3 regions of the Rhizobium sp. 862_C5_N1_2 genome follow, and region 2 is predicted to be linked to each of the others. Evidence: riboswitches for the same ligand, from Rfam matches in the RefSeq annotation. Region 2 holds a riboswitch; each other region holds the start of a gene.
The links. A riboswitch is a leader RNA that binds a small molecule or an ion and turns the genes downstream of it on or off. The one in region 2 is predicted to bind thiamine pyrophosphate.

Region 1: linked by a shared signal. The riboswitch ahead of ACD590_RS20535 (YkoF family thiamine/hydroxymethylpyrimidine-binding protein) and the one ahead of ACD590_RS35760 (phosphomethylpyrimidine synthase ThiC) in region 2 are both predicted to bind thiamine pyrophosphate.
Region 3: linked by a shared signal. The riboswitch ahead of thiC (phosphomethylpyrimidine synthase ThiC) and the one ahead of ACD590_RS35760 (phosphomethylpyrimidine synthase ThiC) in region 2 are both predicted to bind thiamine pyrophosphate.

What each region holds. Positions count from the first base shown of each region.
Region 1 is NZ_JBPWPT010000001.1:4,153,638-4,156,905, forward strand. It holds gene soxR (redox-sensitive transcriptional activator SoxR) at 1-324, opposite strand, end outside; gene ACD590_RS20530 (NADPH-dependent FMN reductase) at 408-1,004, shown strand; TPP riboswitch at 1,249-1,362, shown strand; gene ACD590_RS20535 (YkoF family thiamine/hydroxymethylpyrimidine-binding protein) at 1,353-1,961, shown strand; gene ACD590_RS20540 (ABC transporter permease) at 1,974-2,780, shown strand; gene ACD590_RS20545 (ABC transporter ATP-binding protein) at 2,777-3,268, shown strand, end outside.
Region 2 is NZ_JBPWPT010000005.1:78,650-81,917, forward strand. It holds gene ACD590_RS35745 (hypothetical protein) at 1-78, shown strand, start outside; gene ACD590_RS35750 (hypothetical protein) at 88-501, shown strand; partial or broken gene ACD590_RS35755 (DUF2726 domain-containing protein) at 646-981, opposite strand; TPP riboswitch at 1,624-1,754, shown strand; partial or broken gene ACD590_RS35760 (phosphomethylpyrimidine synthase ThiC) at 2,006-2,218, shown strand; gene thiO (glycine oxidase ThiO) at 2,221-3,201, shown strand; gene thiS (sulfur carrier protein ThiS) at 3,198-3,268, shown strand, end outside.
Region 3 is NZ_JBPWPT010000002.1:610,623-613,890, forward strand. It holds gene ACD590_RS27135 (DUF1097 domain-containing protein) at 1-42, opposite strand, end outside; gene ACD590_RS27140 (CobW family GTP-binding protein) at 81-1,055, opposite strand; TPP riboswitch at 1,673-1,805, shown strand; gene thiC (phosphomethylpyrimidine synthase ThiC) at 1,905-3,268, shown strand, end outside.

The DNA of each region.
Region 1 (3,268 bases), on a different contig from region 2:
CCTGATTCGCGCGTCGAGATCATCCTTCCAGCGCGCCGACAGCGTCTGCCAGTCGGCGACGGTCGGCGTGCGTCCCTGCGGCAGGGACTCGAACGCCGCCTGGATTTCCGAAAGCGGAATGCCAACACGCTGCGCCACCTTGATGATGCCGAGCCGGCGAAGCACATCGCGGCCATAGCGCCGCTGGTTGCCGCGGGAGCGGATGCTCGAGATCAGCCCCTTGGTCTCGTAAAAATGCAGCGCCGAGACGGCCAGGCCGCTGCGCTCTGCCACTTCACCGACCGTCAGAAGCTTGCCGAGCGGCGCCGCAGGAATTGTATCCATCACCTCTTGACCTCAATATTAGTTGAGGTTTTATAACCTTGGCTCCTGCAATCGTAAAGTCCAATCGCAACAAGGAGCGACGCGTGAAAACACCCACCAGGCTGGCTGTCATCTACGGGAGCACGAGAGAGGGCCGCATCTGCGACCGGGTGGTCAAATGGCTGACGCAGGAGCTCGTCCGCTTCCCGCAATTTGATATCGACATCATCGACCCGCTGGATTTCGCGCTGCCGGCCAACCGTGACATGACGCACCCCGAAATCGACAGGCTCGCCGGACGGCTTGGCATGGCCGACGCCTTCATCATCGTCACGCCGGAATACAATCACAGCTTCACCGCCTCGTTGAAGTCGATCATCGATTTCTTCTTCGAGCCCTGGCAGGGCAAGCCGGTCGCCTTCGTTTCCTATGGCGGCATATCTGGCGGCCTGCGCGCCGTCGAACAGCTGCGGCTCGTCTTTGCCGAACTCCACGCCGTGACGATCCGCGATTCGGTCAGCTTTGCCGCACCTTGGAACCGCTTCGACACAGACGGGCGGCTCGACAATCCCGCCGACGCAATGCGTTTGCTCGATCGGATGATGGCGAGGCTGGAATGGTGGACGCAGGCGCTCGTCACTGCCCGCAGCGATCGTCCCTATACCGACACAGAGCGCCGCGCGTCTTTTCGGACGCGCTAAGGACGCTCTATTACTTTGAATCTGCGCATAATCCTTTCCGAAAATCGATTCCGATTTTCGGGGTTATGCGCTAGCCGCCTGAGGCAGAGAGCTCCGGTTCCGTTCCCGGCAGGTACGGAACCATTGGGAACACCCGGACAGGACCTCCGTCCGGGTGTTTCCCGTCGCATCAGGTCCATCCCGACCGCGCAGACGGGTTCGCAATTTTGCTGTTGCGGGGAGGAAACCCCGGTGATAGTTTCCGCGCCAATAACAGGGGAGCTCCGTATCGCCGGGGCTGAGATGTGAGGTGCAAGCCTCTGGACCCTTCAAAGCTGATCTGGGTAATGCCAGCGGAGCGAGGTTCAGATGTTCTCAGGCGCACAGGTGTCACTCTATCCGATGTCCGGCAATTTCGTCGGCATCATTCTTGATGCCGTCAAGGCGCTCGATCCTTATCGCGACCGGCTGCGCATCGAGACCGATGACATCTCCACACTGCTGGTCGGCCCGCCTGACATTCTCTTCGCCGCCATGCACGATCTATTTGTTGCCGCTGCGAAGACCGGCGAGCATTGCGTCCTTTCCGCCACCGTTTCACGTGGCTGCCCCGGCGAGCCCGACGACGTCATCTGCGGCGTCAACCCCTCCCTCGGTCAGGCGGAGCCGCTTGCCGAGCGCATAACAGCCGCACTTGCCGCCGTTGAAACCACCACCGAGACCGGCCAGCCGACCGCTGCGCAATTCTCGCTCTACGTCATGGGAACCGGTACCCATATGGACGAGATTTATGGCTGCATCGACTTCCTGAAGCGCTCTGGCACCTTCGACCGTGCCAAGAATTTCTGCACCAGGCTTTCTGGCGATGCCGGTGCCGTCTTCGCAACCATTCGTGAGGCCTTCTATCGCTTCGGCGACCCCGAGGGACATGTTACCCTCGACATCACGGCGTCTGCCAATAGCCCGACGAAAGCCTGAAATCGAACGCTGATGACACTGCCACAACCATCGGCTTCGCGCCTTGCCGCGCTCCGCGCCGCTCTCTACCGGGGCATACCCGCCTTGCTGGCCGGCTGCGTCTTTTTGGCGGCATGGGAACTCTATGTCGATCTTTCCGGTATCAAACCTTCCATCCTGCCGGCGCCTTCGCGCATCGTCATCCAGGGCTGGCTGAACCGCGAGGCGCTGATATCAAACACCTGGCCGACGCTCGGCGCGACACTCGGAGGTTTCGCGCTGTCGCTGGCCTTCGCCTTCGCCGCCTCGATCCTCATGGATTTCGTGCCCTTCATGCGCCGGGCATTGCTGCCGATCTTCATCGCCAGCCAGACCCTGCCGCTGGTGGCGATCGCGCCCCTCGTCGTCCTCTGGTTCGGCTTCGGCCTGTTGCCGAAGATCCTGCTGGTGGCGCTCGTCACCTTCTTCCCGCTGCTCGTCGCCTTGCTGCAGGGCTATGAATCGACTGACCGCGACATCGCCGAATTGCTGAATTCGATGAAGGCGAGCCGCTGGCGCATTTTCCGCCTGGCACGGCTTCCCTCCTCGCTGCCCTATTTCTTCGCCGGCCTGCGGATCTCGATCACCTATGCCGTCGTCGGCGCGATCTTTGCCGAATATGCCGGCGCCGCCCGCGGCCTCGGCATCTATATCCTCAACGCCAAGAACAATTTCCGTCCCGATCTCGTGCTCGCCGCCGTCGTCATCAGCGCCGTTCTGACACTCTGCCTCTTCGGAGCGACGCTATTGATCCAGCGCCTCGTCATGCCCTGGCAGCCAACCGCGGAGCGGCGCCGATGAGCGATACAATGGTTGAACTGCACAATATCTCGAAGTCCTTCGACGGCATGAAGGTGCTCGGCGATATTTCGCTCGCCGTCGCAGACGGCGAGTTCGTTTCGATCGTCGGCCCCTCCGGCTCCGGAAAATCGACGGTGCTGCGACTGCTGACCCAGGCACTGCGCCCCGATGCCGGCACCATGCTTTTTAAGGGCGTGCCGCTGGAACAGGCGCCGCATTCCTTCGCCTTCATGCCGCAACGCGATGCGCTGATGCCCTGGCGCCGGATCATCGACAATGCGGCACTCGGTCTCGAGGTGAAAGGCATGAGCCGCCGCGCGGCCCGCGCCGCCGTCGCGCCGCTGTTCGAGAGCTTCGGCCTTGCCGGCTTCGAACACCACTATCCCTCCGAACTGTCAGGCGGCATGCGCCAGCGCGCCGCGCTGCTGCGCACCGTCGTCCAGACCCAGGACATGCTGCTGCTCGACGAGCCTTTCGGCGCGCTGGAC
Region 2 (3,268 bases):
AGCCGGCAGGAAGCCGACAGCATCAAGGTCATCAAGGGCGGCCAGCTGGAAATCCTGACGACGAACAACGGTGCCTGAGCGGCTGATATGAAGGCGCTGAAGTCTCTCAGGCAGTTACTGGAGATCCGCAGCCTGCGGGCGGACAATCTTTCCCGCAGCCTCTCCGAGGCGCGGGCGGACGCCGAAAACGCGCGGGAGCGGGAAGCGAAAGCCTCCGAAGCGCTCGACATGGCAGCAAGCCGGGCCGCAGGCAATCCTATCGTCGACGAATTGCGCAAGAGCGGCGTTATCTCCGCCGCCAAGCTTCAGGACGCGTTGATGCGACAATCCGTATTGCGCAGCCATGAAGCCGATGCCGGCCGATCGCTTGCGCAGCGCAAAGACGCCCGGTGCGCCGCGCAAGAGCGGGCAGAACAAGCCGCCGCCGATTTTTCGCGAGCACAGAAGGCGGTATTGCGCGCCGAATTTTCGCTTGAAGCAGCGGAGAAAGTCGACCGGTAGAGAGCTAAGAACCAGCAGATGAACCAACCGCCTTGGCAGCGAACCAGCGTAACCACTGTCCTGATGCAACGTTCCGCGTCATCGCTTGATCATTGATGTTCAGCCTCAGCTTGAAATTAGTGCTCACGTTACGAATGCGAAACCTACCCGGGCTCCCCTCTTGTTCAGCAATGGCTGGATGGTGAACTTCGAGCGCATCACGATACGGAGTTGATCCGCGGCGTCGACCGGCCGTAATGGCTCCGCAGCTGGTGTCTTAAGCCAGGGTCCGAGTACGGCACGCTCATTCCAGCGCGTTTCCTCCGAGCGCCATCTGTTTTTCTCCCGCCAAGCCTGTTTGCTCATCGTAGCTAGGAACTGCTCAACGGCCATGCCAATGATAACGCCCTCAAACAGCGCGGCGATTAGCAGTTCAGGAATTTCGAAGTCTGCAATGGCTATACCGCCCGAAGCGCCTACTGCGGCAGCCCCGATGATCAGCCGAGGTGCTGCTCACAGCACCAACCTTTGGCCATATTGCATGCCCCTCTCCGGATTTCCCGCCACGATAGTACAACGCGCGTACCATATCCAAAAAAATGAGGCCTCGACCGCATGAAGCTTCCCCCGAGAAACCGATATTGGCTCTAGAGGACAGTCGACATCCGCTTCCGCTCAGGACGTTCCTACGTCGTGGCACGGCGCGATTTCGAGGCCAGCGCTCCGGCTTGTTGCTATGGAGCTCACGTTTTGGACGAAGATCGCATAATGGATCGTCGGGGACGGCGTGATCGCGCTGCTTGTGGGGTCGATTCGGATCCAGCCGGTGGGATTCGGGTGGCGGAAGCGCTCGCGCACTGAGAGCCTGCGCAATCGACAAAGCTAAGCACCTTCGCGGGCCGAAGGAACCTGTCTTAAGGAACGGGCGGGCCCGGCATTTCTCGCCTCGGTGGAGGTGGCGAATATCCGCCAGTTAGGTTCCTATTGCGGCGCGCATATCGCGCTTGTGAAATGCAATTAGCGGAGGCACGGAGACTTCCGGTTTCAACGGCGATTTTAGACGGGAAGCCGTCATGCTTGACGAGCAAGAAAAATATGCATTAGGCCTTGCTTGACAGAAGGGCAGCTCCGGTCTTTCATGGCGGCATTCACCAGGGGGGCCCGGCAAGGGGCTGAGATACTGCTGAACAATAAGGTGTTGCTTGTTGTGGCGCAGTGACCCGTTGAACCTGATCCAGTTCATACTGGCGTAGGGACGGTGCAAGCGCTCCAAGGCTTCGGATTCACGCGTGGAATCCATGCCGGCGTCTTTTCATCATTCCGGCTGACTGGGTCTCCAACTTTCAATTTGGAGCCTCAAACTATGACATTGCCGCAAAAAACTTCACCCCAACCGTCACCACCGGCCCGCTGCCAGTGTCGCGGAAGATCCATACCGGGAGTTATCCACAGTCATGTCCGCGTGCCGATGCGCGGAATCAGCGTCCATCCGACCGCCGGCGAGCCGCCTTTCGTCGTCTATGATTCCTCCCATCCCGACACCGCCCGCAGCTACCGTGACGAGACCTTGCCGAAGGAAGCGCACAAGGTGGCGCATTTCTGCTCGATGCGCATATCGCACAACATCCGCGCCGAGGCGCAGAAGGAGGGGCTGGACGCGATGGCGGCGAAATACCGACAGGGCGGCGAACTTTACATGTCGGTCGTAGAGGCCGCTAAAATACCGATTGGAGGATGACCATGCGCGTTCTTGTCAAGGGGGCCGGCGTTGCCGGCCTCACCGTGGCCTGGCAGCTTTATCGCCAAGGCTTCCGCGTCACCCTTACGGAGCTGGCCGACAAGGTCGGGGGCGGCGCCTCCGGCCTTGCCGGCGGCATGCTCGCCCCGTGGTGCGAACGGGAAAGTGCGGAGGAACCGGTGCTGACGCTCGGTCGTAATGCCGCCGATTGGTGGGAGGCAGCATTGCCCGGCCACGTCAAACGCCGAGGAACGCTGGTGGTCGCGGGTGGGCGAGATACCGCCGAGCTGGACCGCTTTTCCCGCCGCACAAGCGGATGGGAATGGCTGGACGAGGCGGCGATCGCAGCTCTGGAGCCTGATCTCGCCGGCCGCTTCCGCAGGGCGTTGTTCTTCCGGCAGGAAGCGCACCTCGATCCACGGCAGGCGCTCTCGGGACTTGCGGCAGGACTGGAGAACGCCCGCGTGCTTCTCGTGTTCGGCGTCACGGGCAATGCGAACGTTGCCCATTATGACCGGGTGATCGACTGCACCGGTGCCGCCCAGATTGGCCAACTGCCCGAATTGCGTGGTGTTCGAGGCGAGATGCTCTGCGTCGAAACGCGCGAGGTCAGCCTTTCTCGCCCCGTCCGCCTGCTGCATCCGCGCCACCCGATCTATATCGTGCCGCGCGAAAAGAACTGCTTCATGGTCGGTGCGACGATGATCGAAAGTGACGATGCGGGGCCGATTACCGCGCGTTCGCTGATGGAGTTGCTGAATGCTGCCTATGCGATGCATCCCGCCTTCGGCGAGGCACGCGTCACGGAAACAGGCGCAGGCGTGCGGCCCGCTTATCCCGATAATCTACCGCGCGTGACGCAGGAGAAACACACCCTCCATGTCAACGGCCTCTATCGCCATGGCTTTTTGCTGGCGCCGGCCATGGCCGGAGAGGTGGCGCGGCTTCTTCTAACAGAACAAACGGAAAGGAGGGCGCCATGACCTTCATCATCAATGGCGAGGAACAACAGGTCGCGGCCGCGACGCTCGCAGATCTGCTTCTCGCTCT
Region 3 (3,268 bases), on a different contig from region 2:
GAGCACACCGAGGCTGATCATTGCGGCAACGAGCGGGGGCATGGGTCTGTCTCCTTGTTGAGGGGTTGGGCGGATGCGCATCAGGATGCCAGCGCGCGCTGCTGGCTGAGGCAGCTCATGAAGCCGTCTCGAAGCATCGCGTCGTCGAGGTTCCTGCCGATGAAGACGATTTCGTTGAGCCGCTTTTCCGAAGGCCCCCAGGCCTTTCCGGGGCGTCCTTCAAGCGTCATGTGCACGCCGTGAAAGACATAGCGGCGCTGCTCGCCGTGGAGATTCAGCACGCCCTTCATGCGGAAGAGGTCCGTGCCGATCTCCTGAGCCAGGCGATTGAGCCAGACGTTCAGCGCCGCCGGATCGAGCGGGCCGAAGTCCTGGATCGCCACGCAACCGATGCTCTGGTCGTGCTCGTGTTCATGGTCCTTGAGAATATCGGGGTCGATAGACAGGATGTTCTTGAGGTCGAAGGCGCCGACGTCGAGCACCGCGGAGAGCTCGACCTTGCAATCCCTCGTCCGGATGATCCGGGCAAGCGGATTGATCCCGCGCAATTGCTGCTCGGTGGCGGCAAGGTTCTCGGCGCTCTCCAGGTCGATCTTGTTGAGCAGCAGCACGTCGGCAAAGCTGATCTGCTCCCTCGCCTCGTCCTGAGAGAGCTGTTGCTTCATATGGCGGGCATCGACGACGGTCACGATCGCATCAAGCTGCAGCCGCCTGGCGAGCGTTTCGTCGAGTAGGAAGGACTGGATGACCGGCGCCGGATCGGCAAGACCCGAAGTCTCGATGATGATGCGGTCGATTGGCCGTCCGGAGCGCAGCAGTTCGCCGATCGCGGCGATGAGATCGCCCCTGACAGTGCAGCAGATGCAGCCATTGTTCAGCTCGATGACCTCGTCCGCCGTCGGCACCACGAGCTTTCCATCGATGCCGACCTCCCCATATTCGTTGACGATCACCGCTACGCTCTCGTTTTCGATTGAGGTGAGCAGGTGATTGAGAAGCGTGGTCTTGCCGGTCCCGAGAAACCCGGTCAGAATTGTCGTCGCAAGCTTTGCCATGCCTCATCCCCTTGCCGTCCGAGCACGCCTCCGCCGTCTCGGCCAAATGACCGGGCTGAAAAGGCGGCTCCGCTGCTGTTTGCTGGTCTGATTACGCCGGAGCGCCGATCAGACGAGGAGAATTACACTTGCAATACCGTCACGAGGCAAGAGACCTGATGTTTCATATTCGGCCAAATAAACCGCAAATTCTGCCAAAATGATGAGCTTTTTGATTTGTGATTAAAAACTGATCATACCGTCTAATTATTGATCTTATTGCCCTTTTCCCGATCATTGACAGGATGGGCAATGAAAAACAGTCTGGTTTGCGCAGCTTTGGCGAGGGACGCCATGCGCAAGTTGGCTTTTCGAGGGCATTCTATTGTCGCCGGCGAAAGTGGTGCCGCTAGGGGTGGTCGGGTGACAGCGGATGGGCACCGAGCCGTTGGCGATTGCTTTGCGTTCCTGGAGGTTCTGGCGGGGAATTGGGGCGGCGCTGAGCATGCCACATTCGCTAAACTCCATGAAGCCAGTCAGCCCAGCGGCGCGATGAATAGAACTCAAGCGGTCGGGATATGGGTTCTGAATGGTGCCCTAAGGGCTTGACGGAGCGGCATTTCTCACAATAGCTTAGCCCTATTCACCAGGGGGGTCCCGCCAAGGGGCTGAGATACTGCTGGTCGGATCGGCTTTGGCCGCCCGAGGCGCAGTGACCCGTTGAACCTGATCCAGTTCATACTGGCGTAGGGACGGTGCGGGCGCTGCGGCAGCGAGGGCGGGTATCCGTCCTTCGGAATCCACGGCGTTTTTTCATCATTCCAACACTGGAACTGGGTCTCCAAACGTCAAAACTTGGAGCCTCGAACCATGAATATTGCAGCCACCAAACTCACTCCGTTCGTCACCACAGGTCCGCTTCCCGCCTCCGCGAAAGTCCTGAAAGCAGGCACCATTCATCCGGATATCCGCGTACCGATGCGTCAGATCGCACTGCATCCGACCTCTGGCGAACCGCCAGTCACTGTCTACGATTCTTCGGGTCCTTACACCGCAGAAGGTGCCGAAATCCGCATTGATGCAGGCCTGCCACGCCTGCGCGAAAGCTGGGTTCTTGCTCGCGGTGATGTTGAATCCTACGGGGGCCGCATCGTCAGGCCGGAGGATAACGGCTTTGTTTCAGGCGACAGGCTGACGCCGGAATTCCCCGTTCGCAGCCAGCCTTTCAAGGCGAAGGCGGGGAGGGCCGTTACCCAGCTCGCTTATGCGCGGGCCGGCATCGTCACGCCGGAAATGGAATTCATCGCCATTCGCGAAAACCTCGGCCGACAGGCGGCCAAGGAAGCTCTCATCCGCGACGGCGAAAGTTTTGGGGCCCATATCCCGGATTTCGTGACACCGGATTTTGTCCGTCGGGAAGTCGCGGAAGGCCGAGCGATCATTCCCGCCAATATCAACCATCCAGAATCCGAACCGATGATCATCGGCCGGAACTTCCTGGTAAAGATCAATGCCAATATCGGCAATTCGGCTGTTACCTCGTCCATGGCGGAAGAAGTGGAGAAGATGGTCTGGGCGATCCGCTGGGGTGCCGACACCGTCATGGACCTGTCGACCGGCCGAAACATCCACAACATCCGCGAATGGATCATCCGCAATTCGCCGGTGCCGATCGGCACCGTACCGCTCTACCAGGCACTCGAAAAGGTAAACGGCATTGCCGAGGACCTCACCTGGGAGGTCTATCGCGATACGCTGATCGAACAGGCCGAGCAGGGCGTCGACTATTTCACCATCCATGCCGGCGTGCGGCTCGCCTATATCCCGCTGACCGTCAATCGCGTCACCGGCATCGTTTCCCGCGGCGGCTCGATCATGGCCAAGTGGTGTCTGCACCACCATAGGGAGAGCTTTCTTTACGAGCATTTCGCGGAAATCTGCGACATCTGCCGCGCTTACGACGTTTCCTTCTCGCTCGGGGATGGCCTGCGCCCGGGATCGATCGCTGACGCCAACGATGCGGCGCAGTTCGCGGAACTGGAAACGCTCGGCGAGTTAACGAAAATCGCCTGGGCGAAGGATTGCCAGGTGATGATCGAAGGTCCCGGCCATGTGCCGATGCACAAGATCAAGGAAAACATGGACAAGCAGCTCGCGGTTTGCGGCGAGGCGCCTTTTTATACGCTCGGACCGCTAACCACCGATATCGCGCCGGGCTATGACCACATCACGTC